DNA from 2 places in the Pantoea sp. X-Soil-ISGK-421 genome. Region 2 is predicted to be linked to the other one. Evidence: predicted binding sites of a transcription regulator. Region 2 holds the regulator's gene; the other holds the start of a gene.
What was found. Region 2 encodes ArgR, which controls arginine synthesis, uptake and breakdown. Its sites were predicted from a motif close to ANTGAATAAAAATACANT; they were not measured.
Positions count from the first base shown of each region.

Region 1 (15,466 bases), 280 kb from region 2:
TCTGGACCGTGTCTCAGTTCCAGTGTGGCTGGTCATCCTCTCAGACCAGCTAGGGATCGTCGCCTAGGTGAGCCATTACCCCACCTACTAGCTAATCCCATCTGGGCACATCCGATGGTGTGAGGCCCGAAGGTCCCCCACTTTGGTCTTGCGACGTTATGCGGTATTAGCTACCGTTTCCAGTAGTTATCCCCCTCCATCGGGCAGTTTCCCAGACATTACTCACCCGTCCGCCACTCGTCACCCAAGGAGCAAGCTCCTCTGTGCTACCGTTCGACTTGCATGTGTTAGGCCTGCCGCCAGCGTTCAATCTGAGCCATGATCAAACTCTTCAATTTAAGTTTGATTTGCTGCAACGAGTGCAGCGATGCTCATCTGTAAAACGTCATAATGAATTTCATTATGTGTTCACTCGTGAGACTTGATATTTTTTTGCGTCCGGAGACGCTGATATCAATCCTGCGAGTGCCCACACAGATTGTCTGATAAATTGTTAAAGAGCATGCCGCGATTTCTCTAGCGGCGCGGGATGCGTATATTACGCTTTCCGCATTCTCAGTCAAGCATTTATTTTTGCTTTTCTGAAGGTTGCCTTGAAGACTACCTCCTGAACACATCGCTTCGTAAGCCGTTGTTCCGTGTCAGTGGAGGCGCAGTATAGGGATTTCTTCGGGGCTGACAAGTGCTAATTTCAAATTAATTTTCGAGTGCTGATTTTTTCGTCGAAACGCGGCTAAACTGCTAATTTTTCCAGCAACGGGAAGCCATAACGCTGCAAAATCGGTGACAATTTCGTCACTTCATCATCCATACGCGTACAGAACGCTACATTCTGTCCGGATGAAACCGCCTGCGGTGCTTCATGCTCTAATAACCAGACGGTACGACGCGCAATAGCCGCACCCGAATCCACCAGCCTGGTCCCTTCCGGCATGACCAACTGCAGTTCATCCCGCAATAAAGGGAAATGCGTACAACCCAGCACCACGGTATCAGGTGGCTCTTTCATACGTAGCCAGGGTTGCACAGCGCGGCGCACATCTGCCAGTTCAACATCTTCGCCATGCAGCTTGGCTTCCGCCAGTTCCACCAGCTCCGCCGAACCGAGCATTTCGATTTTGCAGTCCCGGGCAAATTGCGCCACTAACTCATGCGTATATGGACGTTTCACCGTGCCACGCGTGGCCAGTAATCCCACCACGCCATTACGCGTCAAGCGCGCAGCAGGTTTAATGGCAGGCACCACACCCACAACCGGGAATTCGAAGCGCTCACGCAGAGCCGGCAAAGAGATGGTGCTGGCCGAGTTACAAGCGATGATCACCAGCGCAAGTGGGAAACGCTGGGTGATAGCCGTCACCACCGCCACCACACGCTCGACAATAAAGTCTTCGGATTTTTCGCCGTACGGGAAACCTTCATTATCGAAGGCGTAGAGATAGTGAAGATCCGGCAGTAAATGCCGGACCTCATCATAAACGGAAAGCCCACCGACGCCGGAGTCAAACACCAGCACGGTGGGACGCAGATCAGAAGCTGTAGCTGGCGCTGAGGTAATACTCCGTTCCTGGAGTTGGATAGCCATACGCTGTCTCATAATCTTTATCGAACAGGTTGGCAATTCTACCACGAACGGTGAGCTGTGATGTGACCGGATACGAGACAGCGAGATCTACCGTGCTGTAACTCGATAAACGACGTTGCTCGCTGGCATATTCGCTGGTGTTGTTGTCGTAGCGCTTACCGAAGTACTGGTAGATGACATCGATATCAACGTCATACACCGTCATACCCAGCTGATATTTGGCTTGCTCACGCGCGCGACGCGCCAGCGTTTCACCATCTGAATCACGACGAGCATCCAGATAACCCAGGGTGATCTGATGATGAAGGAAGCGGGTATCAAAATCAGCGGTGGCTTCAATACCTTTTAGCGTAACGGCTTTTTCATTGTAATAGCCGCCCTCAAAAGTCACAGGATCGGAAGCATAGGTAATAAGATTGCTAACCTTGTTGTGATACGCCGCAACACGCCAATTAACCGCTCCCGTTAAACCTTCTAACGCGGCTTCCCACTGCTTTGATTTCTCAGGGTTCAGATCGGGATTAGAACTGATACCAAAACGCTTCAGACCATATAGTTGACCTAATGTCGGCGCCTGGAAACCTGTACCGTAAGAGAGTGAAGCTTTATAGCCCGGCACAAACTCCCAACCCGCAGCGGTTTGCCAGGTGCCATGACGACCAAAGTCTTGGTTGTCATCGCCACGCGCCGAACCTTCAAGCGTAACATTGCCAAACTGCTGCTGCGCCGTCAGGTAAGCACCCGTGTTATCTTGCTTGTATCCATCTTCATCACGCGGTGCGCCAGAATAGAGTTGTCCAACCGAGCTCAGTTTCTGCTGCTGCCAATCCAGACCGGCGCTAACCATGCCATGCCCCACCGCAAAGGTGTTGCCCCACTGCAGGTTGCGCTGTTCCATATCATCCAGGCTATTGGAATCCGCATAGCGGCCGTCAGACCCAACGTAATTATAGATTTTGTACTTCTGATAACTGGCGGTCAGCTGCGAGGAGTAATCCTCTTTATTAAAGCGCAGACCGGTATCAAACGAGTGATTATAGATTTGCTGCTCATCCTGACCACCGACATAGCCCGCATCATAATCTGAGTTCGCGGCATAGCCATAACCGCGAAAGAAGCCAGAAAACGTGTCATTAAACTTATGATCAACGCCAGCCCAGAACGCCTTATTGCGCCAGCCATCCCGATCGCGATCGGTTGGAGACGTTGAGCCCGGTTGAACGTTGTAGCCATTAGTCGCCTGATAAGAACCCGCCACCGTTACGCGCGTCTGGTCCGTGACATTTTGATTGATGCCGCCGCTATATTCCTGATAACCCTTCGAACCAAAGCCAGCGGTCAGCGAGTTTTGATTATTCGGGTTTCGCGTAATGACATTCACCACACCGCCAATCGCATCTGCGCCGTAAACGGCAGAACGCGGGCCGCGAATGAACTCAACGCGCTGGATGATTGAAACAGGGATTTGGTTGAAGTCAGCAACGCCGGTAATACCGGGTTTGGAGAACGGCACACCATCAACCAGAATCAGCGTATGGCGCGCTTCCGAACCACGCACATACATCGAAGCGCTTTGCCCAATGCCGCCGCTTTGCGCGATATCCACGCCCGGCAAGCGACGCAACACTTCCAGCAGGTTCTTAGATTGCCACTGATCGATCTCGTCACGGGTGACAACAGACGTAGAAGCCAGCACCGACGACACCGGCTGTGCGAAGCGGTTAGCGGTGACGATTTGCGTACCATCATTCTGCTGCGCGTAGCCAAATTGCGCCCAGAAAGACAACGCCGTTGCACTGAAGGCAAACAGCGAAGCATGTGTTTTTTTCATTGTTATAGCATCCAAAAGACGAAGCAGGATGCCGCACGACTACAACCAATAGCTCGCGATGGTCGTATGTATTGCGACGTCACACCGGCAGGTCTTCGGGCTGAGAATCATAAATGGTGAAAAACTTCCCATCCGGCAGGACAGTGTTTATAAGTGCCATCACCACGACATTCTTTACCGCTGCGCGTCAGCTCCAGATTCACACTGGATTCCCTTTTAACTCAAGGAGGCCGGCAGGCGCAGTCTACGGCCAGGAAGGCCGGAAATCCAGACTTCCAGCCATCTTGTTTTCCGCAGGGCTGGACATCAGCAGTTGAATGCCTACAATCGCCCGGCAAGCCAGCTTATTACCAGGATTAAAGATGACACCCGAACAGCTCCCGATTGAACAATACGACGCGCAACTGGCGGAAAAAGTCAGCCGCTTACAGGCGATGATGGTGCCCTTTGCCGCGCCCGACGTGGAGGTGTTCCGTTCGCCGGTCAGCCACTATCGGATGCGCGCCGAATTCCGCATCTGGCACGACGGTGACGATCTCTACCACATCATCTTTGATCAACAGACCAAGCAACGTATCCGCGTCGATCAATTCCCGGCGGCCAGTGAATTAATCAACCAGCTGATGCCAAAACTGATCGCGGCGATCCGCGACAACCGTGCGCTGCGTTTTAAGCTGTTCCAGATTGATTACTTATCGACCATGAGCAATCAGATTGTCATCTCGCTGCTCTATCACCGCAAGCTGGAAGAGGAGTGGACTGCCGCCGCCAGCACGCTGCGCGACAACTTGCGTGCTGAAGGCTTTGATGTGCAACTGATTGGCCGCGCCACCAAAACTAAAATCTGCCTTGATCGCGATTACGTCGATGAGCGCTTGCCGATCGCTGGGAAAGAGATGATTTATCGTCAGGTGGAGAACAGCTTCACCCAGCCAAACGCGGCGATGAATATTCAGATGCTGGAGTGGGCGCTGGATGTGACTAAGGATTCGCGCGGCGATCTGCTGGAACTTTACTGCGGTAATGGCAACTTCTCGCTGGCACTCGCGCGTAACTTCCGCCGCGTGTTGGCCACGGAAATTGCCAAGCCGTCAGTGGCATCCGCGCAATACAACATTGCCGCTAATCATATTGATAACGTACAGATTATTCGTATGGCCGCCGAAGAATTTACTCAGGCTATGAATGGCGTACGCAGCTTCAATCGCTTAGAAGGTATCGACCTGCAGAGTTATCAGTGCGAAACCATTTTTGTCGATCCGCCGCGCAGCGGGCTGGATGAGGAAACCGTGAAGATGGTGCAGGCCTACCCACACATCATTTATATCTCCTGCAATCCACAAACGCTGTGCGACAATCTCGCGGTGCTGGGTGAAACGCATGACGTCACGCGTCTGGCGCTGTTTGATCAGTTCCCCTATACCCATCATATGGAATGCGGCGTGCTGCTGACGCGCAAAGTCTGAGAGCAGAATGGATTGGTCGCCAAAAATGGCGACCCGACAAAACCGGTGCGTCATGCGTCGGTTTTGTAGGGTGCGCATTTATGCGTCGATTTTGTAGGGTGCGCATTCATGCGCACCGAAAACTTAGTTTCTATTCTTACGGTGAAAGCGCATGCCAATCCAGAACACCAGCGCCACCATCAGAATGGTAGGAATAAAGTTGGAGCCGATATCCGGGTATTCTGCCCGCACCAGCGCGCTATAGACCAAAATGCCCAGCAGGAAGAATGCCGCCGCCAGGGAAGGCATGCCGTCTGGCATGTTGCGGTTGAGATAACGCTGATGCAAACACCAGGCCGCAAGGCCAAGCGCGATCAACGGGAATATCGAAAAGGGAACAAACGTGCTGAACAGCACCGAGAAGGAGCCGTTGATCGCTAAACCGGTGATAAAAGCCAATAAAAGCGTTCCTTTATCGCGTGGGTTTTGCTCAATCATTTCATTATCCTTGTCACATTACTCTTCGTTTTTTTCCAGGGTAACCGACAGTCGCTCTTGCTCCCGGCGATACCAGTAATAAGCGCCTTTGGCGATCATGCGCAGCTGTAACACCAGGCGATCTTCAAGCTTACGACGCTGTTCGAGATCAACGTCCAACGCTTCGGCGCCTGCACTAAACACAATCGTCACCATCGCTTCGGCCTGCGCTTCGGTGAAGCTGCGCGGCATGCGATTTTCCAGCTCAAGATAATCCGCCAGTTCAGCGATAAAGTGCTGGATCTCTCGGGCAACGGCGGCACGAAATGCCGCCGACGTTCCGGATCGTTCGCGTAGTAAGAGCCGAAAAGCGTTGGGATTGTTCCCGATGAACTCCATAAAAGTTGCCACCGAGGTTTTGATGATGCTGCCGCCCTTGGCAATACGCTGGCGCGCCTGGCGCATTAATTGACGCAACATCAAGCCGCTTTCGTCGACCATGGTCAAGCCCAGTTCGTCGACATCGCGGAAATGGCGATAAAATGAGGTCGGCGCAATCCCCGCTTCGCGTGCGACTTCACGCAAACTCAGGCTGGCAAAACTCCTTTCTGCACTTAACTGACTGAAGGCAGCTTCAATCAGTGAACGTCGTGTACGTTCTTTTTGTAGCGCTCTGACGCCCATTTTCCCGGCCTTTTAGGTGATTTGGCAGGCACTATAACAAACTTTTCAGCGTACAGCGGTGCAAACTTTGTGAACGCCTGTGAACCTCACGCTTTGTCAAACTTCAGCAATTTACGCTGTTAGAATTCAGATGTGCGCGGCGAGATGTTAGAATCTCGTTGTAAAAATGTGATAAAAAAATAGGACGTATTGGTATGCAAAAGTCTTACGATTACGATGCCATTGTGATTGGCTCCGGTCCGGGCGGCGAAGGTGCGGCGATGGGGCTGGTGAAGCAGGGAGCGCGTATTGCAGTGATCGAACGCTACCATAACATCGGCGGCGGTTGTACTCACTGGGGAACCATCCCTTCCAAAGCCCTGCGCCACGCTGTCAGCCGTATTATCGAGTTCAATCAAAACCCACTTTACAGCGATCACACTCGACTCCTGCGCTCCTCATTCGCCGATATTCTGAACCACACCGAGAACGTTATCAGTCAGCAAACCGCGATGCGTCAGGGCTTCTACGAGCGCAACCGCTGTGAACTTTATCAGGGCGATGCCCGATTTGTTGATGCCAACACCATCGAAGTGGAACAACCCGACGGCACTCGCGAGCGCTTAACCGCCGAGAAATTCGTTATCGCCTGTGGTTCCCGTCCGTATCATCCAGCGGATGTCGATTTTACCCACCCACGCGTTTACGATTCCGACTCCATCCTCAACCTGCACCATGAACCTGGCCACGTGATCATTTATGGCGCTGGCGTGATTGGCTGTGAATATGCGTCGATTTTCCGCGGTCTGAACGTCAAAGTTGACCTGATCAATACCCGCGATCGTCTGCTGGCATTCCTCGATCAGGAGATGTCAGATTCGCTCTCCTATCACTTCTGGAACAGCGGCGTGGTGATTCGTCACAACGAAGAGTTTGAGAAGATTGAAGGCGTTGAAGACGGAGTGATTATTCACCTGAAATCGGGCAAAAAAGTGAAAGCCGATTGCCTGCTGTACGCGAATGGTCGTACCGGTAACACCGATTCACTGGCGCTGGAAAACGTGGGGCTGGAAGCGGACGGACGTGGCCTGCTGAAAGTAAACAGCATGTATCAAACCGCACAGCCGCACATCTATGCCGTCGGCGACGTGATTGGTTATCCAAGCCTGGCTTCTGCCGCTTACGATCAGGGCCGCATTGCCGCGCAGGCGATCATCAAAGGTGAAGCCACCGCGCATCTGATCGAGGATATTCCTACCGGGATTTATACCATTCCAGAGATCAGTTCTGTGGGCAAAACGGAACAGCAGCTCACTGCGATGAAAGTGCCGTATGAAGTGGGTCGTGCGCAGTTTAAACATCTGGCGCGTGCGCAGATTGTAGGCATGCACGTGGGCAGCCTGAAGATTCTGTTCCACCGTGAAACCAAAGAGATTTTGGGGATTCACTGCTTTGGTGAGCGTGCCGCGGAAATCATTCACATCGGCCAGGCCATCATGGAACAGAAGAACGGCGGCAACACGATTGAGTACTTCGTGAATACCACCTTCAACTACCCCACTATGGCCGAAGCCTATCGCGTGGCAGCGTTAAACGGCTTAAACCGCCTGTTTTAACGTCGTGTTCAGGTAACCCTGCATGTGGGTTTTGATTGCTTCTGCCAGTTGCTCATAGCGGCTGCGCAGAGGCGATCCTGGACGATACACCAATGCGATGGTGCGCTGCGGAACAGGCTTGTAGCACGGCAGATAGCAGACGCCATCACGCACGCGTTCGTTTGGCACGGACAGCGCAGGTAGCAAGGTGATACCGCTTCCGGCGGCCACCATGTTGCGCAGCGTTTCCAGGCTGGTGGCGCGGAAATGCGTATCTTCATCGGCACCGGCTTCGAAGCAGAAACCCATCGCCTGATCGCGCAAGCAGTGGCCATCTTCCAGCATCAGCAATTTCTCACCGGCCAGATCCGACATCGGCACGCGATCGCGATCGCGCCACGGATGATCGGCATACACCGCCAGCGTCATGGGCTCATCAAACAGCGGCACCTCAATAAAGGCTTCGCTCTCTTTCACCAATGCCACAATCGCACAATCCAGCTTGCCGCTGTCGAGCTGAGCCAGCAGTTGCTGCGTCTGCGCTTCGTGTAGGTACATTTCGAGTTTGGGGAAGGTCTTATGCAGCATCGGGATGATATGCGGCAGCAGATACGGCCCAGTGGTCGGAATCAAACCAATATGCAGCGGTCCAGACATCGCTTCGCCCTGCTGGCTCGCCATCTCCTTCAGCACTTTCACTTCGCGCAGCACGGTGCGCGCCTGATCCACCAGCAACAATCCAGCCTGAGTAAACAACACTTTACGGCTGGTACGTTCCAGCAGCATCACACCAAGTTCATCTTCTAGCTTGCGAATCTGTCCACTTAAGGTGGGCTGGCTGACATGACAGGCGTCAGCTGCACGCCGGAAATGGCGATGCTCCGCCAGTGAAACCAGGTATTCGAGATCACGAATATTCATTGAAATCCTCCAAACCACGATAGCCCGTGGCGATAGATAGAATAGCAATGAACGATTAGCCCTATCAAGGCGCCAGCGGGAATAATACGCCTCATCTGATTAAGACCATTGAATTTTGAGGAGAAGATATGTTCGCAAGCCAGGAAGGCAAAGCCGTACCGCAGGTCACCTTTCACACGCGTCAGAGCGATCGCTGGGTTGATATCACGACTGATGAACTGTTCAAAGACAAAACCGTTATTGTGTTCTCGCTGCCGGGTGCGTTTACGCCGACCTGCTCATCGAGCCACCTGCCGCGCTACAACGAGTTGTTTAGCACCTTTGCACAGCACGGTGTCGACAGCATTCTGTGCGTGTCAGTGAACGATACTTTTGTCATGAATGCGTGGAAAGCCGATCAGCGCGCTGAACATATCACCTTTATCCCGGACGGCAATGGCGACTTCACCCGCGGCATGAATATGCTGGTGGAAAAAGCGGACGTTGGATTTGGTCCGCGCTCATGGCGTTATTCCATGCTGGTGCGCAACGGCATTATCGAGAAGATGTTTGTCGAACCCAGCAAGCCGGGCGATCCGTTTGAAGTGTCAGATGCCGATACGCTGCTGCGTTATCTGGCCCCCGAATTTAAAGTGCAGGAGTCTGTGTCGCTCTTTACCAAGCCGGGTTGCCCATTCTGTACGAAAGCGAAACAGCTGCTGATTGATCGCAGCATTGCGTTTGAAGAAATTGTCCTGGGGCAAGATGCCACAACCGTGAGTCTGCGCGCCGTATCAGGCCGCGCCACGGTGCCTCAGGTATTTATCGGTGGTCGTCATATTGGCGGGAGCGACGATCTGGAGCAGTACCTGCAATCTGCTTAAAACCAATCACTGTGCTGGCCGGGAGTGGCCTGCCCTTGATGATGTGCCTATAACAATATGTAATTCCGAAGCTAGAGGTTAGCGGGCTACCGAAGAGGTGCCCGCTTTTTTTTTGCTCTGAACTTGCCCGGTCGCCATGAATGGCGACCCTACAACGTAGGGTGCGCATTTATGCGCACCGATTTACGCACTTAGGCGCTTCTGGGCTTCGCCGATAGCAAAGGCGACCTGCTGCGGCGAGACGCCGCCCTGTGCATTACGCTTATCCAGGCAGGATTGCAGCGACAGAATCGGATAGACATCATCTTCAATCACCGCGCTAAACTGCTTTAACTGCGCCAGCGTGAGTGCTTCCAGCGCCACGCCTTGCTTGATCGCTTCCACCACGGTTTCACCCACAATGTGGTGTGCTTCGCGGAACGGTACGCCTTTCGCCACCAGATAATCGGCCAGCTCAGTCGAGTTGGCATAGCCCTGCTCAGCGGCTTCCTGGCAACGTGGACGTTTTACCTGAATGCCATCCAGCACCAACACCGACATGTGCAGGCAGTCGAGCCAGGTATCGAGTGCATCGAACAGCCCTTCTTTGTCTTCCTGCATATCTTTGTTGTACGCCAGCGGTAAACCTTTCAGCGTCATCATCATGCCAGTCAGCGCACCTTGCACACGACCGCATTTGCCACGAATCAGCTCCAGCGCATCCGGATTTTTCTTCTGTGGCATCAGCGAGGAACCGGAAGTGACTTTATCAGACAGCTCAAGGAAGCCTGCTTCACCGGTGTTGAAGAAAATCAGGTCTTCAGCAAAGCGCGACAGATGCACCATGCCAATCGAGGCGTCTGACAGCAGCTCCAGCACGTGATCGCGATCGGAAACGGTATCGAGGCTATTACGCGTCGCAGAGGCAAAACCTAACCAGCCCGCCAGCTGCTGACGATCGATTTCATACGCCGTGCCAGCCAGCGCACCGCAACCCAGCGGGCTGACATCCATACGCTTCAGTGCATCTTGCAAACGGCTTTCATCACGCGCCAGCATCTCAACGTACGCCAGGCACCAATGCGCGAAGGTCACCGGCTGCGCACGTTGAAGGTGCGTGTAGCCGGGCATCACTGCATCCTGATTGGCTGCGGCGGTGGTAACCAGCGCCGATTGCAGTTCGCGCGTGGCGTCCAGCAGCACGGCAACTTGCTCTTTGCACCACAGTTTCAGATCGGTCGCGACCTGATCGTTACGGCTACGGCCGGTGTGCAATTTCTTACCCAACGCACCCACTTTATCGATCAGCTTGCCTTCGACCCAGCTGTGAATATCTTCCGCATCGCTTTGCAGAATCTGCTCAGGATTGGCGCGCACCTCGGCCAGCAGTTCATTCAACGCGCTTTCCAGCTGTTGCTGCTCGTCATGGGTCAGCACGTTGACCGTGACCAGCGCTTTTGACCAGGCAATCGAGCCGGTAATGTCTTGCTCGGCCAGGCGATAGTCAAAACGCAGCGAGTCGTTGAACTGTTTAAACCGTTGGTCTGCTGCCTGCGAAAAACGTCCGCCCCAAAGTGCCATCTGAATTACTCCTGAATCCGTTATAGAAAAGGCGGCCCGAAGCCGCCCTTGCAAAATATGTCGATTGCCGCGGTATTACTTCTTCTGCTCGTTCAGCGCGCGAATGCGTGAAGAGAGCGAGAACAGACGGATAAAGCCGCCCGCATGACGGTGATCGTAAACTTCGTCTTCGCCAAAGGTGGCGAACTCTTCTGAGTACAGGCTGTTAGGGGACGTTTTCTGCGTCGCGGTGGCTTGGCCTTTGTACAGCTGCAGTACCACTTCGCCGTTCACCTCTTCTGCCAGCGATTCGGCAGCAGCCTGGATCGATTTACGCAGCGGCGCGAACCAGCGGCCATCGTAAACCACGTAAGACATTTCATGGCCCAGCTGCTCACGCCATTTGAAGCTATCGCGATCCAGCACCAGCTGTTCAACCGCACGCAGCGCATTCACCATGATGGTGCCACCCGGGGTTTCGTAGCAGCCGCGAGACTTGATTCCCACCAGACGGTTTTCTACGATGTCGATACGACCCACGCCGTGTTTCGCACCCAGCACGTTGAGTTTTTCCAGGCACTGGAACGGGCTCAGCTTCTCGCCATTTACGGCAACCACGCGGCCTTTCTCGACGGTTACCGTCACGTTTTCTGGCTGATCGGGCGCTTCCAGCGGATCAACGGTCCACACCCAGCAATCTTTGTTTGGTGCATTGGCTGGGCTTTCCAGCACGCCGCCTTCGGTAGAGATGTGCCATGCGTTCTCATCACGGCTGTAGATTTTTTCCAGCGACGCGGTGGTCGGGATATTGCGCTCTTTCAGGTAATCCAGCAGCGCTTCACGCGAACGCAGGTTCCATTCACGCCATGGCGCAACCACTTTCAGCTGGGGTGCCAGCGCGGTGTAGGTGGTTTCGAAACGCACCTGATCGTTACCTTTACCGGTTGCGCCGTGGCACAGCGCATCTGCGCCCACTTTCAGTGCCAGCTCAACCTGGGCTTTAGCGATGATTGGACGCGCCATTGAGGTACCCAGCAGGTAAGTGCCTTCGTACAGGGCGCCGGTCTGCAGTACCGGATAAACGTATTCGCTGATGAACTCTTCACGCAGGTCAACTACGTGGCACTCAGAAGCACCTGACTGCAGCGCTTTCTTCTCAACGCCTTCCAGATCGCCACGTTCCTGGCCGATATCCGCCACAAACGCCACCACTTCACAGCCGCCGTAGTTCTCTTTCAACCATGGAATGATGGCGGAAGTATCGAGGCCGCCTGAGTAGGCCAGAACGATTTTTTTGATGTTTTGCGTGCTCATGTCTTAATCCTTGATTATGCGAGAATCCGGGTGCCAATCGACACGCCGTTGAAAAGGGTTGGCAGTTGTTCAGCATGACGCCAGCTGGCGATATCCACCGGGCGACCGAGCGTACGTGCCGCATCAAGCGCCGCATTCACTTTCACGATCATGCCATCGGTAATAATGCCCTGGGCGATCAGCTGTTCCGCTTTCGCGGCGGTCATCTCTTCGATGCGCTGACCTTTGCCGTCGAGAATACCGCTGACGTCAGACAACAGCACTAAATCGGCACCGAGGGTCGCGGCCAGCGCGGTCGCAGCCTGGTCGGCATTGACGTTCATCAACGCGCCGCCGTCGGTGATGCCAATTGAGCTGATGACCGGCATGTAGCCCGCGGCCAGCAACGTATTCACCAACGCCGGATTACCTGGCGTGGCGTTGCCAACGTGTCCCAGCTCTTCATCGAACTGCGCAACATTGACCAAACCGGCATCGCCCAGGCACAAACCCACTGCGCCGATGCCATATTTCTTCGCCCACGCCAGCAGCGTTTTGTTGGCGGTACCGGCTAACGCACCGGTAATAATGTCAATCTGATCGGCTGGCGTCACGCGCAAACCGTTCTTCTTTTTCACCGGCAGCGCGAGCTTCTTCATCAGCTCGTCCACCACGCAACCGCCGCCGTGCACAATGATCAGCGGACGCTGATGTTCATTGCGATACGCCAGCAGGGCATCAAACAGACGGGCCAGCGCTTCTTCGCTATCCAGCAGCACGCCACCCAGTTTAATGATTAATGGATTCATTGCGTTATCCGTTGGTTAAATCAGAGACAGCGTTTCGGGGAAGCCGAAACGAATGTTCAAACACTGAACCGCCTGCGATGAGGCACCTTTCAGCAAGTTATCTTCGGCAGCGACCACAATCAGGTGTTCACCTTGCATGGCGAAGCCGATGTCGCAGAACGGCAAACCGACCACCGCTTTCAGCGCCGGAACACCTTTGTCATACACGCGCACCAGCGGCTTGTCGTGGTAAGCGTGATGGAAGGCATCGGCGACATCCTGCTGCGTCACGCCCGCTTTCAGGCGGCAGGTGGTGGTCGACAAAATACCGCGCGGGAAGCTGCCCAGATGTGGCGTGAAGATCACTGGCGTGCCGAGATGCGCCACGATTTCCGGATGATGACGGTGATTAAACAGGCCGTAAGGCTGCAAGCTCACTTCACAGAAGCTGGTCGCCACATTGGCTTTACGCCCTGCGCCGCTTACGCCGCTAGTGGCATTGATCACCGGCCACTGTGCATCGTTAAGCAGGCCCGCTGCGATCAGCGGTTTCAGCGACAGCTGTGCTGCGGTTGGGTAGCAACCCGGCACCGCAACCAGTTCCGCATCTTTAATTTTGTCGTGCTGCCATTCAGCCAGGCCGTAAACCGCCTTGTCCAGCCAATCCTGATGCTGATGGCTGAAACCGTAATATTGCGTATAAAAAGCATCGTCGTTGACGCGGAACGCGCCGGAGAGATCAAACACCACGCAACCTGCTTTAAGGAATTCGGGTGCCAGATCGTGGCTGACTTCGTGGGCCGTGGCGAGAAATACCACATCCACTTTATCGGCCCATTCAGCGGCATCGCTCAACGGCTGCAACGGTAAATCAACAATGCCTTTGAGCTGCGGATGCAAATCCGACAATAACTTTCCGGCATCCGGGCTTTGCGCTGAAACCGCCAAAGCGGTTATGTTCATATGCGGATGGCGATTCAGGTAGGTGGCAAGCTCTACGCCAGCGTAACCACTGGCACCAACGATCAGCGTATTCAACATCAGGCTGTATACCTTATTACAGTCACACGTATCGGGTCGCGGCCTTGCCCCGTTGCCCAGAATGCCGTTTGCAGAAGATTTGATGCTTCACATGCAAGCGACGTTATTGTATTTTTATTCACTATTAATGCATGAATATTGATACATCCTAACCCAAGGACCGTCAACAGTGAAGACAAAATTACCACCTTTTATCGAACTCTACCGCCAGTTGATTGCCACGCCATCAATCAGCGCAACCGACAGCGCACTGGATCAGAGTAATGAAACTTTAATCAATTTGCTGGCCGGCTGGTTCCGCGATATTGGCTTCAGTGTAGAAGTGCAGCCGGTGCCTGGCACGCGGCATAAATTCAACATGCTGGCACGCAGTGGATTGGGCGCAGGCGGTCTGTTACTCGCCGGTCATACCGACACCGTGCCTTACGATGATGGCCGCTGGACGCGCGATCCCTTTACGCTGACAGAACATGACAACAAGCTATACGGCTTGGGCACCGCCGATATGAAAGGCTTCTTCGCCTTTATTCTGGATGCGCTGCGTGACGTTGACGTGACCAAACTTAGCAAGCCGCTCTACATCCTCGCCACTGCCGATGAAGAGACCACCATGGCGGGCGCGAAGTATTTCTCTGAATCAACCCAGTTGCGTCCAGATTGCGCCATCATCGGCGAGCCCACCTCGCTCAAGCCGGTGCGCGCTCATAAAGGTCATCTGTCGAATGTGATTCGTATTCAGGGACAATCAGGCCACTCCAGCGACCCATCGCGCGGCGTGAACGCCATTGAGCTGATGCATGAATCCATCACTCAGCTTATGCAGCTGCGTAACACCCTGAAAGAACGTTACAACCACGATGGTTTTGCCATTCCGTATCCAACCATGAACTTTGGCCATATTCACGGTGGCGACGCGGCCAACCGCATCTGCGCCTGCTGTGAGCTGCACATGGATATTCGTCCGCTGCCGGGCTTAACCCTGAGCGATTTAGATGGTCTGCTGAATGACGCGCTGGCGCCGGTCAGCGCGCGCTGGCCAGGACGTTTAACCGTGGGCGAGCTGCATCCGCCGATTCCAGGCTACGAATGCCCGGCCGATCATGAGCTGGTGCAAGTGGTGGAGAAGTTGCTGGGCGTGCCAACTGAAGTGGTGAACTATTGCACCGAAGCGCCTTTTATCCAGCAATTGTGCCCAACGCTGGTTTTAGGCCCGGGATCGATCAATCAAGCCCACCAGCCAGATGAGTTTATTGATACTGCATTTATCAAGCCGACTCATGCGCTTATCACCCAAGTCGTGCAGCATTTTTGTCATTGATGAGCAACAGATGGGGCATTTCACTGTTAAATCAGCAAATTGCCCCGTCATTGTTCGGGATTTGATAATAAGAATAACTTATCTCGCTTCGCTGCAAGCAAATTCTT
Region 1 is NZ_AP035979.1:3,918,626-3,934,091, forward strand. Features, by position in the region: rRNA gene AC6I8K_RS18165 (16S ribosomal RNA) at 1-338, opposite strand, end outside; gene murI (glutamate racemase) at 734-1,585, opposite strand; gene btuB (TonB-dependent vitamin B12 receptor BtuB) at 1,530-3,416, opposite strand; cobalamin riboswitch at 3,485-3,666, opposite strand; gene trmA (tRNA (uridine(54)-C5)-methyltransferase TrmA) at 3,779-4,882, shown strand; gene AC6I8K_RS18185 (YijD family membrane protein) at 5,006-5,359, opposite strand; gene fabR (HTH-type transcriptional repressor FabR) at 5,378-6,022, opposite strand; gene sthA (Si-specific NAD(P)(+) transhydrogenase) at 6,217-7,617, shown strand; gene oxyR (DNA-binding transcriptional regulator OxyR) at 7,600-8,517, opposite strand; gene AC6I8K_RS18205 (glutathione peroxidase) at 8,646-9,380, shown strand; gene argH (argininosuccinate lyase) at 9,564-10,940, opposite strand; gene AC6I8K_RS18215 (argininosuccinate synthase) at 11,016-12,233, opposite strand; gene argB (acetylglutamate kinase) at 12,248-13,021, opposite strand; gene argC (N-acetyl-gamma-glutamyl-phosphate reductase) at 13,037-14,041, opposite strand; gene argE (acetylornithine deacetylase) at 14,211-15,359, shown strand.
Region 1: a site for ArgR is predicted at 14,147-14,164, ahead of argC (N-acetyl-gamma-glutamyl-phosphate reductase). Genes of this name have one in related genera too.

Region 2 (15,466 bases):
TTAAACCGGCGCAAATCAACGATCTGTTTTTGCGTCAGTTCGATCACTTTGATCTGCGCGACAGCAGCATCCGTTTTCTCACGCCGTCCGGCCAACATGCCGAACTGGCCATTCCGCGCCTTACCTGGTTAAACGAAAACACGCGTCACCGCGCCGAGGGCGAAGTCAGCCTTTCCAGCTTTACCGGCCAGCACGGTGTGGTGCAGGTGCGGCTCGATCTTAACGACAGCAACGGTTTACTCAGCGATGGCCGCATCTGGATGCAAGCCGATGATGTTGATGTGCGGCCGTGGATTGGTCCATGGCTGCGTGACAACACCAGCCTTGAGAGTGCGCGTTTCAGTCTCGCCGCGTGGGTGAATTTGCGTGATGGCGAGGTTTATGCCGGCGATCTGCTGCTGAGTAAAGGCGGCGCACGCTGGCGCGGCGAGCAGGGCGATCATCAGTTGCAGGTTGATGGCTTAACTGCGCACTTGTCGCGCTTTCAGAATGGCTGGAGCCTTTCGGTACCGCAAACCCGTTTGAGCACCGACGGCATCGCGTGGGCGCCCGGGCATTTTTCACTGCTGTGGAAGCCGGAAGACAAGCAGATGCTCGGTGCCAACAGCGCGGCGGAAGTGCGCGTCCGCGCCACGCAACTCGACCTGGAACGCCTGGCCCCCATTGTCCCGCTGTTTAAGCCACTTTCACCAACGTTGCTGGATAACTGGCGTTCGCTGCAACCGCGCGGCCACATTGATGCGCTGGCGCTGGATATTCCGCTACAACAGCCGGACCAGACGCGTTTGCAAGCAAAATGGCGCGATCTTGCCTGGCAACAGTGGGAGTTGTTGCCAGGTATCAGCAATCTCAGCGGAAGCGCCAGCGGCAGTTTGAATAATGGCTCACTGGACGTGGCGATGGGCCAGGCTGAAGTGCCGTACGGCGACATGTTCCAGGCGCCGCTGCAAATTAAACAGATCACCGGCCAGCTCAACTGGCTGCGCGATGCCAACGGCTTAACGCTGGATGGACATCAGCTGGATGTGCAGGCGCGTTCGCTATGGGCACGCGGCGATTTCCGCTACCAGCAGAATCTCGGTACCGCACCGCGCCTCGATATTCTCGCCGGGATTCGCGTCACCGATGCTGGCGATGCCTGGCGCTATTTCCCGCAGCAGCTGATGGGGCACGATCTCACGCATTATCTCAGTGATGCGATTAAAGGCGGGCAGGTAGATAACGCCACGCTGCTGTTTGCGGGTGATCCGACGTTGTTCCCGTTCAAACACAATGACGGCATGTTTGAAGTTTGGGTGCCGCTGCGCAATTCCACCTTCCAGTTCCAGCCCGGCTGGCCTGCACTGGAAAATCTCGATATCAATCTCGATTTCCTCAACAACGGTTTGTGGATGAAAGCGGATAAAACCAAGCTCGGTGAGGTTGATGCGCGTAACGTCAGCGCGGTAATTCCGGATTACCTGAAAGAGAAGTTGATTATCGATGGTGATATCAGTGGCGAAGGCAAAAAGATTGCTGACTATTTTGAGCAAACGCCGCTGAAACCGACACTTGGCGCGGCGTTGCAGGAGCTGCAGATTGGCGGCAATGTGCGCGGCACGCTGAATCTCGATATTCCGCTGGATGGCGAGCAGGTACACGCCAGCGGCAATGTGGTGTTGAACAATAACAGTCTGCACATCAAGCCGTTAAATACCACGCTGAACAATCTTACCGGACGCTTCCGTTACAACAACGGCAATCTGGAAAGTGAAGCGTTACAGGCGAACTGGTTCGGACAGCCAACCGGCGTGAGTTTTAGCACCAAAGAGAATCCCAATGACTTTGGCGTGAACGTCAAGCTGCTGGGCGATTGGCAGCCGGGCAAACTCAAGGCGCTACCGGACGCTATCACGCGTCAGTTGAGCGGTTCTTTACCGTGGCAAGGTAATGTGGATATCACGCTGCCGCATAAAGGTGGCGCAACCTATAGAGTTGAACTGCAAGGTGATGGTAAAGCAGTAAGTAGTCACTTACCTGCACCGCTGGATAAGCAGGCCGGTGAAGCGATGCCGATTACCATCAACGCCAGCGGTGATTTGAAAGGCTTTACGTTGAGCGGTAGCGTACGCGACCAGCATCGTTTCAACAGCCGCTGGATTCTGGAGCCACAGCTGCGGGTCGATCGCGGTATCTGGCTTAACGATGCGAAAAGCACGCCTAAGCTGCCAGAAAAGCGCGGCATGGAGCTGAATCTCCCGCCGCTGGATGGTGAAGCCTGGATGGGCATGATGGCTGGCACCGGCAGTTCGCGTAACGCGCAGGGCGAGCCTGAAGTGGGCGGCGCCCTGTTGCCGGGCGATTTCATTATTCGCACGCCAGCGCTGACGCTGGGTGGTCAGCAATGGCATGACGTTAACGCCACCATTACGCAGCGCCCTGACGGCAATACACGTTTGCAGCTGGAGAGCCGTGAGGCACGCGGCAGTTTGCAGACGGCGCAGCAGTCACCTTGGCAGATCAACCTGAACTATCTTTACTACAATCCTGAATGGGCGGAGAAAACCGACGGAAAATCATCGCCGTTTGGCGGTAACAGCAGCAACATCAATTTCCGCAGCTGGCCTGCGTTGCAGCTCAACTGTGATGAGTGTTGGTTGCGCGGACAGAAATTTGGCCACATGCAGGCGAAGCTACAGCCGCAAGGCGATACGTTAGCACTTACTAACGGTTCGATTGATTCCGGCAGCTCGAAACTCAATGTGGCAGGTGAATGGGTCAATAAACCCGGCGATCAGCGCACTTCGCTGAAAGGCAGCCTGAGCGGCGACAATATTAATGACGCTGCCAACTGGTTTGGCATGAATACGCCGCTGCGCGATGCGCCGTTTAAGCTCGATTACGATCTGCACTGGCGCTCTGCGCCGTGGCAGCCATCGGAAGAGACGCTGAGCGGTACGCTGAAAACCCACTTTGGCAAAGGCCAGATCGCCGATGTCAATACCGGTCGCGCGGGGCAGTTGCTGCGCCTGTTTAGCTTTGATGCGTTGTTACGCAAGATGCGCTTTGATTTCAGCGACACCTTTAGTGATGGTTTCTATTTCGATTCGATCAACGGCACCGCATGGATTGAAAATGGCGTGATGCGTACCGATAACCTGCTGGTGGATGGTCTGGAAGCGGATATCGCCATGAAGGGCAATATCGATTTGGTGAAGCGGCAGATCGACATGGAAGCGGTGGTCGCACCGGAAATTTCCGCTTCGGTCGGCGTAGCCACCGCCTTCGTGATCAATCCGGTGGTCGGCGCTGCGGTATTTGCCGCCAGTAAAGTATTGGGGCCACTGTGGAACAAGATTTCACTGCTGCGCTACCACATTAGCGGGCCGCTGGATAAGCCGGAAATCAATGAAGTCCTGCGCAAACCGCGTGAAGACAACAAGAAGTGAATTTGACGCCGTCGGGTAATTGCCGCAGGCTATGACTATCCGAGCACATAATGAGTGAGAAACGATGACTCTGAATCTGGTAAGTGAGCAGTTGCTAACTGCGAACAGCATTAATCAGCAGGACCTTTATTCCCTGTTAGGGCAGCTTTCAGAACGTCGTCTGGATTATGCCGATCTCTATTTCCAGTCCAGTTTCCACGAATCCTGGGTGCTGGAAGACAAAATTATTAAAGATGGTTCTTACCACATCGATCAGGGCGTTGGCGTCCGCGCCGTGAGCGGTGAGAAAACCGGTTTCGCCTACGCCGACCAGATTTCCCTGAATGCGCTGCGTCAGTCGTCTGAAGCGGCGCGCAGCATCGTGCGCGAACAAGGCAACGGTAAAGCGCACACCTTGTCGGCGGTGCTGAATCGTTCGCTGTATGCGCCAGTCAATCCGCTGGACAGCCTGACGCGTGAAGACAAAATTGCCCTGCTGCACCGCGTCGATAAAGTGGCGCGCGCGGCCGATCCGCGCGTGCAGGAAGTGAATGCCAGCTTGAGCGGCGTCTATGAACAAGTGCTGGTGGCCGCCACTGATGGCACGCTAGCGGCGGATATTCGTCCGCTGGTGCGTCTTTCCATCAGCGTGCAGGTGGAAGATCAAGGTAAGCGCGAACGTGGCTCGAGCGGCGGCGGCGCGCGTACCGGTTATGAATTCTTCCTCGCCGATGAAAGTGGTGATGTGCGTGCTGATGCCTGGGCGCGTGAAGCCGTGCGCATGGCGCTAGTCAATCTTTCTGCCGTGGCGGCACCCGCGGGTATGCTGCCGGTAGTGCTGGGTGCGGGCTGGCCAGGCGTGCTGTTGCATGAAGCGGTAGGACATGGTCTGGAAGGTGACTTCAACCGTCGTGCAACATCGGTATTTAGCGGCAAAATGGGCCAGCTGGTGGCTTCAGAACTTTGTACCGTGGTTGACGATGGTACCATTGAAGGCCTGCGTGGTTCGCTGGCCGTTGATGATGAAGGCGTGCCGGGTCAGTACAACATGCTGATTGAAAACGGCGTGCTGAAAGGCTACATGCAGGACAAGTTGAATGCGCGCCTGATGGGCGTCAATCCAACCGGTAATGGTCGCCGTGAATCTTACGCGCACCTGCCAATGCCGCGTATGACCAATACCTACATGCTGGCGGGTAAATCGACGCCGCAGGATATTATTGAAAGCGTGGAATACGGCATCTATGCCCCGAACTTTGGCGGCGGTCAGGTCGATATCACCTCTGGCAAGTTCGTGTTCTCTACTTCAGAAGCGTATCTGATCGAGAACGGCAAAGTGACCAAACCGGTGAAAGGCGCAACGCTGATCGGTTCGGGCATTGAAGCGATGCAGCAGATCTCAATGGTCGGCAACGATTTGGCGCTGGATAAAGGTGTGGGCGTGTGCGGCAAAGAGGGACAAAGCGTGCCGGTAGGTGTTGGTCAGCCGACACTGAAGCTGGATAAAATCACCGTGGGTGGTACCGCGTAACCCCATCAGACGTTGTCAGGTCGCCATTCATGGCGACCTGAGCATTATCACCCCTTCCGATGCTGCTGATACTGCTGCGCGACCTGCTTGAAATACTCGGTCAGATAATCAATACACACCTGCACTTTCAGCGGCAGCTTATCTTTCTCGGTATAGAGCGCGTACACCGGGCGCGGCTCCGAGTGATATTGCGGGAACAAAATATCGATCTCACCCGCGCTGATCTCATCAATCACCCACATCAATGGCACATAAGCGATACCGCATCCCGCTTTAAGCCAGCGAATTAGCGTCTGTGAATCGTTGGTCACGAAGCGGCCTTGCGGCGTAAGACGTGTCACCAATCCTTCCGGCGCAACCAGTTCAAAGGTGTTATCTGGGCGCACGCTATATTCCAGCCAGGAAAAATTATCGATCTCGCCGGGTTTTTCCGGCGTGCCGTGCTGCGCCAGATAACTCTTCGCCGCGCATACCACCATCGGCATCGCGCCCAGACGGCGCGAGAACAGATTTGAATCCTGCAATGCACCCACGCGCACCACCAAATCCAGCCCATTGGCAATCAAATCCGGTGCTGGAATGCCCGTCACCAGATTGACGCTCAAACCCGGATATTCGCGTAACATTTCGCTGGTCATCGCCGATAACACATTTTGCGCCATCGTTGATGAGCAGCCGATACGTAGAATACCGATCGGTGTGTTGTTAAAGGCATACAGCTGCTCGTGAACCTGGGAAGCCTCAGCTAACATACGGCGACAGCCCTGAAAGTAGATCTTTCCGGCTTCGGTCAGGCCAATACTGCGCGTGCTGCGATTGAGTAATTTAACTTGTAACTCATCTTCCAGTTTGGCGACTATCTGGCTGATAGACGAAACGCTTAGCTGTAGCTGGCGCGCCGCGGCGGTAAATGAACCCAATTCAACCACTTTGGCGAAAATGGACATGCTTTTAAGTCGATCCATTGTTTACTCTGACTAAAAAGTGATTTAGCTCACAATATGTAGAAAACGTATAGTCAAGCGCGTTACTATAAGCGCGCTGGGTCTCTTCACTGCACCTGAACACGGCTGTGTTAACCCGATGATACGCTATGATTAGCTCAACGCGGCCTGAATGTTGCCATCAGTTTATCCGTCATCCCCTGATCGTAAACCCAACGTGCTACAAGGCATGTGGGCAGGTATCGGTGCAATCCGGCAAGGTCGAACTAAGGATCCGAAATGAGTGTGCTTCCGGTATTTGTCGTATTCGGGCTGTCTTTTCCGCCCATCTTCATTGAACTACTGGTTTCACTGGCGCTGTTCTGGCTGGTGAAACGCGTGCTAACGCCCAGCGGGATCTACGATCTGGTTTGGCATCCAGCACTGTTTAACACTGCGCTGTATTGCTGTGTGTTTTACCTTGTATCCCGTTTATTCGTCTGAGGTTTTTTAAGTGAAAGCGCTAATAAGAAAAATCGCGCGATACGCGATTACACTCCTGCTGGTTGTCATCGCAATCGTGATCATCTTCCGCGCCTGGGTGTTCTACACCGAATCACCGTGGACGCGTGACGCCAAATTCTCTGCCGATGTCGTGGCGATCTCGCCCGATGTCACCGGCATCATCACTGACGTGCCAGTACACGACAATCAGCTGGTGAAAAAAGGCGACACGCTGTTTGTGGTTGACCGTCCGCGCTACCAAAAAGCGCTGGATGAAGCTCAGGCAGACGTCGAATATTACCAGGCGTTGGTAAGTGAAAAACGCCGTGAAGCCAGTCGCCGCAATCAGTTGGGTACCAGCGCCATGTCGCGTGAGGCGATTGAGCAATCCAATAACGATCTGCAAACCAGCGAACATCAGCTGGCGAAGTCGGTGGCCACGCGCGATCTGGCGGTGATCGACCTCGATCGCACCACCATCAAAGCACCTTCAGACGGTTGGGTGACCAACCTGAATGTCTATCAGGGCGAATTCATCACGCGCGGTTCGGTGGCGGTTGCGCTGGTACAACAGCACTCCTTCTACGTGCTGGCGTATATGGAGGAGACCAAACTGGATGGCGTGCGTCCGGGCTTCCGCGCACAAATCACGCCGTTGGGTAGCAACGCGGTACTGCGCGGCACCGTCGACAGTATCGCGGCGGGCGTGACGAACAGTAGCAGCAGCAGCGACAGCAAAGGCATGGCGACTATCGACTCAAATCTTGAGTGGGTGCGTCTGGCACAGCGTGTGCCGGTGCGTATTCGTCTCGACGATCAACCGGGTAACCGCTTCCCGGCAGGTACCACAGCAACGGTGGTGATCACCGGTGCGCAGGATCGCGAAACTAAAGTCTCGCCGTTGGCACAGCTGTTTAATCGCCTGCGTGAGTTTGGTTAAGCGAGGGCGATATGATTGAGTTTTTGCGTTTCCCGGTGAAGCTAACCTTCGCGCTGGTTGCGGCGTTGATGATTGGCTTTCACTTCAATCTGGAAACGCCGCGTTGGGCGGTAATGACCGCCGGTATTGTGGCCGGTGGCACCGCTTTTGCTGCGGGGGGGGATCCCTATTCTGGCGCACTGCGCTATCGTGGCATCCTGCGCATCATTGGTACTTTTATTGGCTGTATCGCCGCGCTCACCATTATGATCGCCACGGTGCGTGCGCCGGTGGTCATGTTGTTGTTGTGCTGTATGTGGGCAGGTCTGTGTGTCTGGCTCTCTTCGCTGATCAAAGTGGAGAACTCCTACGCACTTGGCCTCGCCGGTTACACGGCGTTGATTATCGTGGTCACGGCAGATGCCAGCGGCGGCTTAACGCTGGCGCCGCAATACGCGGTTGAGCGCTGCAGTGAAATCGTCATCGGTATTCTATGTGCGATTCTCGCCGACATGCTGTTCTCGCCGCGTTCGATCAAAAAAGTGATTGAGCAGGAAGTGGATGCACTGCTGGTGGCGCACTACAAACTGCTGCAGCTGTGCGTCGCGCACGAAGACAAAGACGAAGTAGATAAAGCCTGGAGCGCGTTAGTGCGTCGCACCACGGCACTCAACGGCATGCGCGGCCAACTGATGATGGAATCGTCACGCTGGAAAAACTCCAGCCGCCGGCTGCAAATGCTCAACACCTTGTCGCTGACGCTGATCACACAGGCCGCCGAAACCTTCCTGATTCAAAACTCGCGCCCGGAATACATTCCACCGCACTATCGTCTGCTGATCGAAAAAGAGGTCAACAACGTTAACGATGTGCATAAGCGCATGAAAGTTATGCGTCGCTTGATTGCCGTCAGCAGCAAAACCGTGCCGGTGACGCTGGCGAGTTGGGTTGGTGCGGCAACCGAATATCTGCTGTTGATTAACGGAATCAAAAGCAATAGCCGCATCACCACGCTGGAAGAGAGCATTCTGCAGCGCGAAGTGGTGATTCAGGCGCGTTCCGCAGAAACCCATCACGCGATGATCAATGGTGTGCGCACCTTTGCCGCAACCGCGCTGGGTTCGCTGTTCTGGCTGTACACCGGCTGGACATCGGGCAGCGGCTGCATGGTGATGCTGGCGGTGATTACCGCGCTGGCGATGCGTATGCCGAATCCGCTGATGGTGGCGAAAGATTTCCTTTACGGCATGACGGTTGCGGTGCCGCTCGGTGCGCTCTACTTCATCTTTATTCTGCCCGCGACCCAGCAAAGCGCATTGCTGCTGTGTATCGCCATCGGCGCGTTGGGTTTTATCGGCGGCATCTTCGTACAGCGCCGCCAGTTGGGCACGCTGGGCGCGCTGATTGGTACCCTCAACGTGCTGGTGCTGGATAACCCGATGAAGTTCGAGTTCAACGTCTTCCTCGACAACGTATTAGGCCAGGTGATCGGCTGCTTTGTGGCGATGATGGTGATCCTGCTGATTCGTGATAAATCGAAAGAGCGTACCGGACGTAAGCTGCTGAATCGCTTTATGTATGCTGCGGTTGCCGCACTTACCACTAACCAGGCCCGTCGTCGTGAAAACCATTTGCCGGCGCTGTATCAGCAACTGTTCTTGCTGCTCAACTTATTCCCTGGCGATATCGACAAATATCGCATTGCCCTGACGCTGATTATCGGACATCAACGCCTGCGTAATGCCGAAGTACCGGTAAACGCGGAGCTGTCCGCCTATCACCGCCAGCTGCGCTCAACCGCTGATAGCATCATCTCGGCGACCAGCGACGAAAAGCGCCGCTATTACTTCGAGCGGTTGTTAAAGGAGCTGGAGATTTATCAGGAGAAGCTGCAGCACTATTCTGCCCCGGATAATGTCACCGAACCGGTGAAAAGGCTGACGCAGATGCTGGATAAGTACCAGAACACCTTAATACAAATCTGAAACTGGCCGCTGCATTGTGCAGCGGCCTTTTAGATCCCACGCTGACACAAAAACCTCTGATATTGGCATCTATACTTTCCTGACAGGACGCAAACTGACAGGAGAACCCCGATGTCCACTTCCCTGCAACATCACGAATTATTCAAGACCGGCTATTTCGTGGATGGTCAATGGCATAACGCTAGCGCTACTTTTGATGTGACCAATCCGGCGACCGGCGAAGTCTTAGCGAAGGTGGCAAAAGCCGGTCAGCAAGAAACCGAACAGGCGATTGCCGCCGCGCAGCGAGCCTTTCCTGCCTGGCGCGATAAAACCGCTAAGGCGCGTGCCGAAATCCTCAATCGCTGGTATCAGCTAATCATCGAAAACAAAAGCTGGCTGGGCCAACTGATGACGGCCGAGCAGGGTAAACCGCTTAAAGAAGCTGAAGGCGAAGTGGAATACGCCGCCAGCTTTATTCAGTGGTTTGCCGAGCAGGCGAAACGCGCCAATGGTGAAATCATTCCGCCGGCTAAATCTGGCTCGCGCATTTTGGCAACGCGTGAACCGATTGGTGTGGTTGCCGCGATCACGCCGTGGAATTTCCCGATGGCGATGCTGACGCGCAAACTCGGTCCGGCGCTGGCCGCCGGCTGTACCGGCATCATTAAACCCGCCAATAACACCCCGCTTAGCGCTTTCGCGCTGCTGGCGCTGGCGCAGAAAGCCGGTGTACCCGCTGGCGTACTCAATGCGGTGGCGGGCGATACGCATGCCATCAGCGATGCGATTATGGCCAGTAAGGTGGTGCGCAAAATCTCCTTTACCGGTTCAACCGCCGTGGGCAAAACGCTGATGCGTAATGCCGCGGAAACCATGAAAAAGGTGTCGATGGAGTTAGGCGGCAACGCGCCCTATATCGTGTTTGATGACGCAGATATTGATGCGGCGGTGCAGGGCGCTATTGCCAACAAATTCCGTAATGCTGGACAGGTGTGCGTAAGCGTTAACCGCTTCTATGTGCACAACGCGGTGTATGATCGCTTCGTCAATCAGCTGGCAGATGCAGTGGGCCAACTTAAAGTCGGTAACGGCGTGGAAGAGGGCGTGATTGTTGGCCCGCTGATTGAGCCGTCCGCGCTGGAAAAAGTGGAAGAGCACGTCAAAGATGCAGTGAGCAAGGGTGGCAAACTGCTGATCGGCGGCGAACGTCACCCCCTTGGCGGCAACTTCTGGCAACCAACGGTGATTACAGAAGCGCATGAGGAGATGAAGCTGGCACAGGAAGAGACGTTTGGTCCGGTTGCGGCGTGCTTCCGCTTCGACGATGAAGCCGATGTGATTGAACGCGCCAATAATACCGAGTTTGGCCTGGCAGCATATTTCTACACCCAGAATCTTCAGCGTGTGTTCCGCGTATCGGCGGCGCTGGAAGCGGGCATGATCGGCATTAATGAATGTGCAGTATCGACTGAACTGGCACCGTTTGGTGGCATAAAAGAGTCAGGATTGGGACGCGAAGGTTCGGTGTTGGGGATGGAAGAGTATCTGGAAGTGAAAGCGCTGCACCTCGGCGGACTAAGCTAGCCGCGACAACTAAGAGGGCGTCATGATGAGAACCGAGCGTTTCGATTTCGACGAGATTGTCGATCAAGCCCATTTTTATCGACAGTTTAGCGATCGTTTTGCGCTAACCGATCTCGCTATCAACGATCTGGACGATCTTTGGGACGCGCTGGTGGGTGAGCAACTGCCGTTGCCGCTGGACATTGAATTTGTAAATCTCGGGAAAGGGCAGAAACGCCGGTATGGCGCATTGATCCTGTTATTTGATGAAGCAGAAGAGGAGCTGGAAGGCCAGCTCCGCTTCAACGTTAAGTAAAAAAGGGCCCCGGCGAGCGGGGCCAAAGGGTTCGTCTTAATTGACGAGGAATTACTTATATAGCTCAGCGGTCAGGTGATAACTGTCGCCGGTTTTGGCTTCAATCACTTTATAAGCGCTGGCGCCTTGCGCATCGGCTTTTTGAGAAAGCTCAGCGCGATAATCCATTGGTGAACCGCCGGTTCCGCTAATTGATACAGTGCTGCCGGTAGGTTGCAGATTCTGCGCCTGTTCTTCAGTCACCAGTTGTGCTGCAGAAGCACCAAAGGCGAACAGGGAAAGCAGGCTAGCAGTTGCGATGGTTGTTTTGATTTTCATAATTTTCTCCTCATTTAATCAACAACCTGCGGCAGAAATGGGTGGGCGGGTCGTCGATCTATTGCCTGGCACTCTTAAGGCGCCGGACGTTCGATTAGTGATTATTTGTACAGTTCAGCAGTGACGTGGAAAGTATCGCCACGGTTGCTCTCAATGATGCGGTAATGGCTGGCACCCTGAGCGTCAGCTTTCTGTGACAGTGCCTGACGAACGTTGGTTTGGTCGCCGTCAACACCGCTCACGCTGATGGTTTGGTTCAAGGATTGCAGCTGTTCGGCCTGTTGGTTAGAAACCAGACTTGCGGCGCCTGCGCCGAAAGAAAGTACAGAAGCCAGGCCCAGCACTGCGACAGTAAATTTGGTTTTCATGATTCACTCTCCTGAAATTGGGTTCGGTAACCTGAGAGGCAAGTGCGTCTCAAACGGGTCACCGTTCACATTGCGTCCTGAATCAGTAACTTATTTGTACAGTTCAGCGGTAACGTGATAGTTGTCACCGTTATTCGCCTCGATCACGCGGTACGCTTTAGCACCTTGCTGATCGGCTTTATCGTTTAGCTGCTGACGAATATCCATAGGTGAACCGCCCACGCCGCTGACGCTGATAGTGCCTGCGGGTTGCAGATTCGCTGCCTGCTCGGCATTAATAGAATCTGCTGCAAAAGCACCAAATGACAGGGCAGAGAGAATGCTTAGTGTTGCGATAGTAGTTTTAACGGTCATGATATTTTTCCTCGTCGTCTATTTTTATCTTTTTCTTTCGTGTGATTTGCATCACGAAACTAAGTATAGATCTAATCACTCACGAAATTAATATCTAGCTAATAATGTTTGGTTGTAATTCTTTATCCTTATGGCACTTTTTTAGAACCAAGAGTTATAAAAAACGCCCAAACATTAACCAGCTGGGTGTATTTCAAAGCAAAAACAATGATCTACATCAAATTATCTTTTAGTGCGAAAGATCATGGTTGATCTCGCTAGCGAGTACGCTATGGGGAGCTAATGACACTAATCACTATAAGTAAAGCAGTGTAAAATAGCGCGTTGAGTTAAGCAGGGGCAAAGGTCGTACCAATCTACAGAAGTGAAAAGAACCGCTGGGCATATGGATAACTTATTATTTACAAAGGGATTTGTAACAGATTGGTTACGAAGCATGCGGGAGGATTGGGATTACCGACAGCAGATCCGCCGGTAATCAGCAGATTTTTATAGCTCTTGTTCGAATAAAACCAGTACAGCATCGTGTAGCTGTTTCACCGAGAAGGTGCGCGCGGGCGTAATAAAGATGGTGTCATCACCGGCGATGGTGCCGAGAATCCCTTCTGCTTTGCCGAGAGAATCCAGCAGGCGAGCAATCAGCTGTGCTGCACCCGGACTGGTATGAATCACCACTAACGCATCGTTGTAATCGATATCCAGCACCAGATTCTTCAGAGGGCTGGTGGTGGTGGGTACGCCGAGTTCAGCAGGCAGGCAATAAACCATCTCCATCTTGGCGTTGCGGGTACGTACTGCGCCGAACTTGGTCAGCATACGAGAAACTTTGGACTGATTGATATTCTCGAAGCCGTCTTCCTGCAGCGCCTGCACGATTTCGCCCTGGGAGCTGAATTTCTCTTCCTTCAATAAGGCTTTAAACGCCTTAATCAAGTCGTCTTGTTTCGATGGGTTTCGCATAAGCTACCAATAAAAAGAGGGTTGCAGAGGGCAACAGGCCCACGGCAGATAAATTATTATGCATTTAGATGAATTTTTATGCAATAAGTCTGATAAGAGAATCGCGGTAATGACCTGCGGGGCGGGCATAATAACAGAATATTATGTTGCACCAAAATCGCGGGTGGGCGCGCAAAGCGAAGGTTGCGAAGTTGTTATATTATTGATGTGGTAACAACTATATCGATGATCATTGCCGTCCATTGTGTTCTGGCTGCGAATGTATCATTCAGGCGACTTCTGAAGTGGAGATGTCTCGGGAGCCGATTGCGGCGTAGTGTTAAGTGCGCGACAGGTTTAGTCGCTATCGCCTGAGAAGTTGATTAAACTCGTAACCTGATGGATTTTCGGCATATCTCTGCCCCACCTTAATAAGGAGTTCAGGATGAAAGTTGCCGTTCTCGGTGCCGCTGGTGGTATTGGCCAGGCGCTCGCACTACTGCTTAAAACGCAATTACCCGCAGGCTCAGCTCTCACACTTTATGATATCGCCCCGGTCACGCCCGGCGTGGCGGTTGACCTCAGCCACATTCCTACGGCAGTCACCGTGGAAGGCTTCAGCGGTGAAGATGCCACACCTGCGCTGCAGGGTGCCGATGTAGTACTGATTTCTGCTGGCGTGGCGCGTAAACCGGGCATGGATCGCGCCGATCTGTTTAACGTCAACGCCGGCATCGTGCGTAACCTGATCGAACAGGTGGCGAGCACCGCGCCGAAAGCCCTGATTGGCGTCATCACCAATCCGGTGAACACCACGGTGGCCATTGCGGCTGAAGTGCTGAAGAAAGCCGGCGTATATGATAAGAATCGCCTGTTTGGCGTTTCTACCCTTGATATCATCCGCGCCAATACCTTTGTCGCGGCGCTGAAAGGCAAGCAGCCTAACGAGATTGAAGTGCCGGTAGTAGGCGGGCATTCAGGCGTTACTATCCTCCCGCTGCTGTCGCAGGTGAAAGGCGTGAGCTTCAGCGAGCAGGAAGTGGCGGATCTCACCAAACGTATTCAGAACGCGGGCACCGAAGTAGTCGAAGCCAAAGCCGGCGGCGGATCGGCGACGCTGTCGATGGGACAAGCGGCGGCGCGTTTTGGCCTGTCATTGATTCGCGCCCTGCAAGGTGAAGCCAATGTGGTGGAGTGCGCATATGTGGAAGGCGATGGCGAATATGCCCGCTTCTTCTCGCAGCCGCTGCTGCTGGGTAAAAACGGCATCGTCGAACGCCGTCCGCTGGGGACGCTCAGTGCCTTCGAACAGCAGGCGCTGAACGGTATGTTGGAAACGCTGAAGAAAGATATCGCGCAGGGCGAAGAGTTTGTGAAGTGATAAACACTGAGCGGTAATCAAAAACGCCCGGCTGATGCCGGGCGTTTTGTTTTTATAATCCGCCAGATTTGAAGGTCTTATTGGCGGGCGCACCGTTGCTCGCAGGGTTTTGCTTTCCTAGCGTCTCCATGCGTACCTGGAACGGTGGGAACGGCATCTCAATGCCGTGCTCCTCAAAGCCGCGCAGAATCAGCTGATGCAGCTCATGGCGCAGCGGCATACGATGTCCCATCTCTGCCGCATGCACCCGCAGTTCAAACAGCTGAATACCTTGCTGCAAATCGACCAGGAACACATCCGGCGCTGGCATATCGAGCACGTAGGTGCAGCGGTCGGCCGCCTGCTTAAGAATGTTAGTCACTTCATCGCTGTTGACTCTGGCCGGCGCCGGAATTGTCAGCACCACGCGTGTGACCGAATCCGACAGCGACCAGTTCACGAACTGCTCCGTAATGAAAGCTTTGTTCGGCACGATGATCTCTTTGCGGTCCCAATCGGTAATAGTGGTGGCGCGCGTGTTGATGCGGGTGATGCTACCTGTCAGATCGCGAATGGTCACGGTATCGCCGATACGGATCGGTTTCTCGAACAGGATGATCAGGCCGGAGATAAAGTTGGCGAAAATCTCCTGCATACCGAAGCCCAAACCCAGACCTAACGCGGCAACCAGCCATTGCAGCTTCGACCACTCAATGCCCATCATTGAGAAGCCAATCAAGCCGCCAATCAGCATCAACGCATATTTGGTCAAGGTGGTAATGGCGTAGCCGGTGCCCGGCGCCAGGCTGAGATGCTGTAACAGCGCCAGCTCCAGCAGAGCAGGCATATTACGCACCAGCTGGGTGGTGATAATCAGCACCAGAATCGCAATCAGCACCGCACCCAGCGTAATCGCCTGCACGCTATCAACGCCCTGAATGGTGGTGCTGGCATTCCACAGCGGAATGTTATCGAGGAAGCTAAACGCGGAGTGAAT
Region 2 is NZ_AP035979.1:3,643,613-3,659,078, reverse strand. Features, by position in the region: gene yhdP (AsmA2 domain-containing protein YhdP) at 1-3,428, shown strand, start outside; gene tldD (metalloprotease TldD) at 3,493-4,938, shown strand; gene aaeR (HTH-type transcriptional activator AaeR) at 4,986-5,903, opposite strand; gene aaeX (p-hydroxybenzoic acid efflux pump operon protein AaeX) at 6,162-6,365, shown strand; gene aaeA (p-hydroxybenzoic acid efflux pump subunit AaeA) at 6,376-7,305, shown strand; gene aaeB (p-hydroxybenzoic acid efflux pump subunit AaeB) at 7,317-9,269, shown strand; gene AC6I8K_RS16800 (NAD-dependent succinate-semialdehyde dehydrogenase) at 9,381-10,835, shown strand; gene AC6I8K_RS16795 (barstar family protein) at 10,861-11,130, shown strand; gene yhcN (peroxide/acid stress response protein YhcN) at 11,182-11,448, opposite strand; gene AC6I8K_RS16785 (YdgH/BhsA/McbA-like domain containing protein) at 11,550-11,816, opposite strand; gene yhcN (peroxide/acid stress response protein YhcN) at 11,907-12,170, opposite strand; gene argR (transcriptional regulator ArgR) at 12,660-13,130, opposite strand; gene mdh (malate dehydrogenase) at 13,555-14,490, shown strand; gene mscM (miniconductance mechanosensitive channel MscM) at 14,543-15,466, opposite strand, start outside.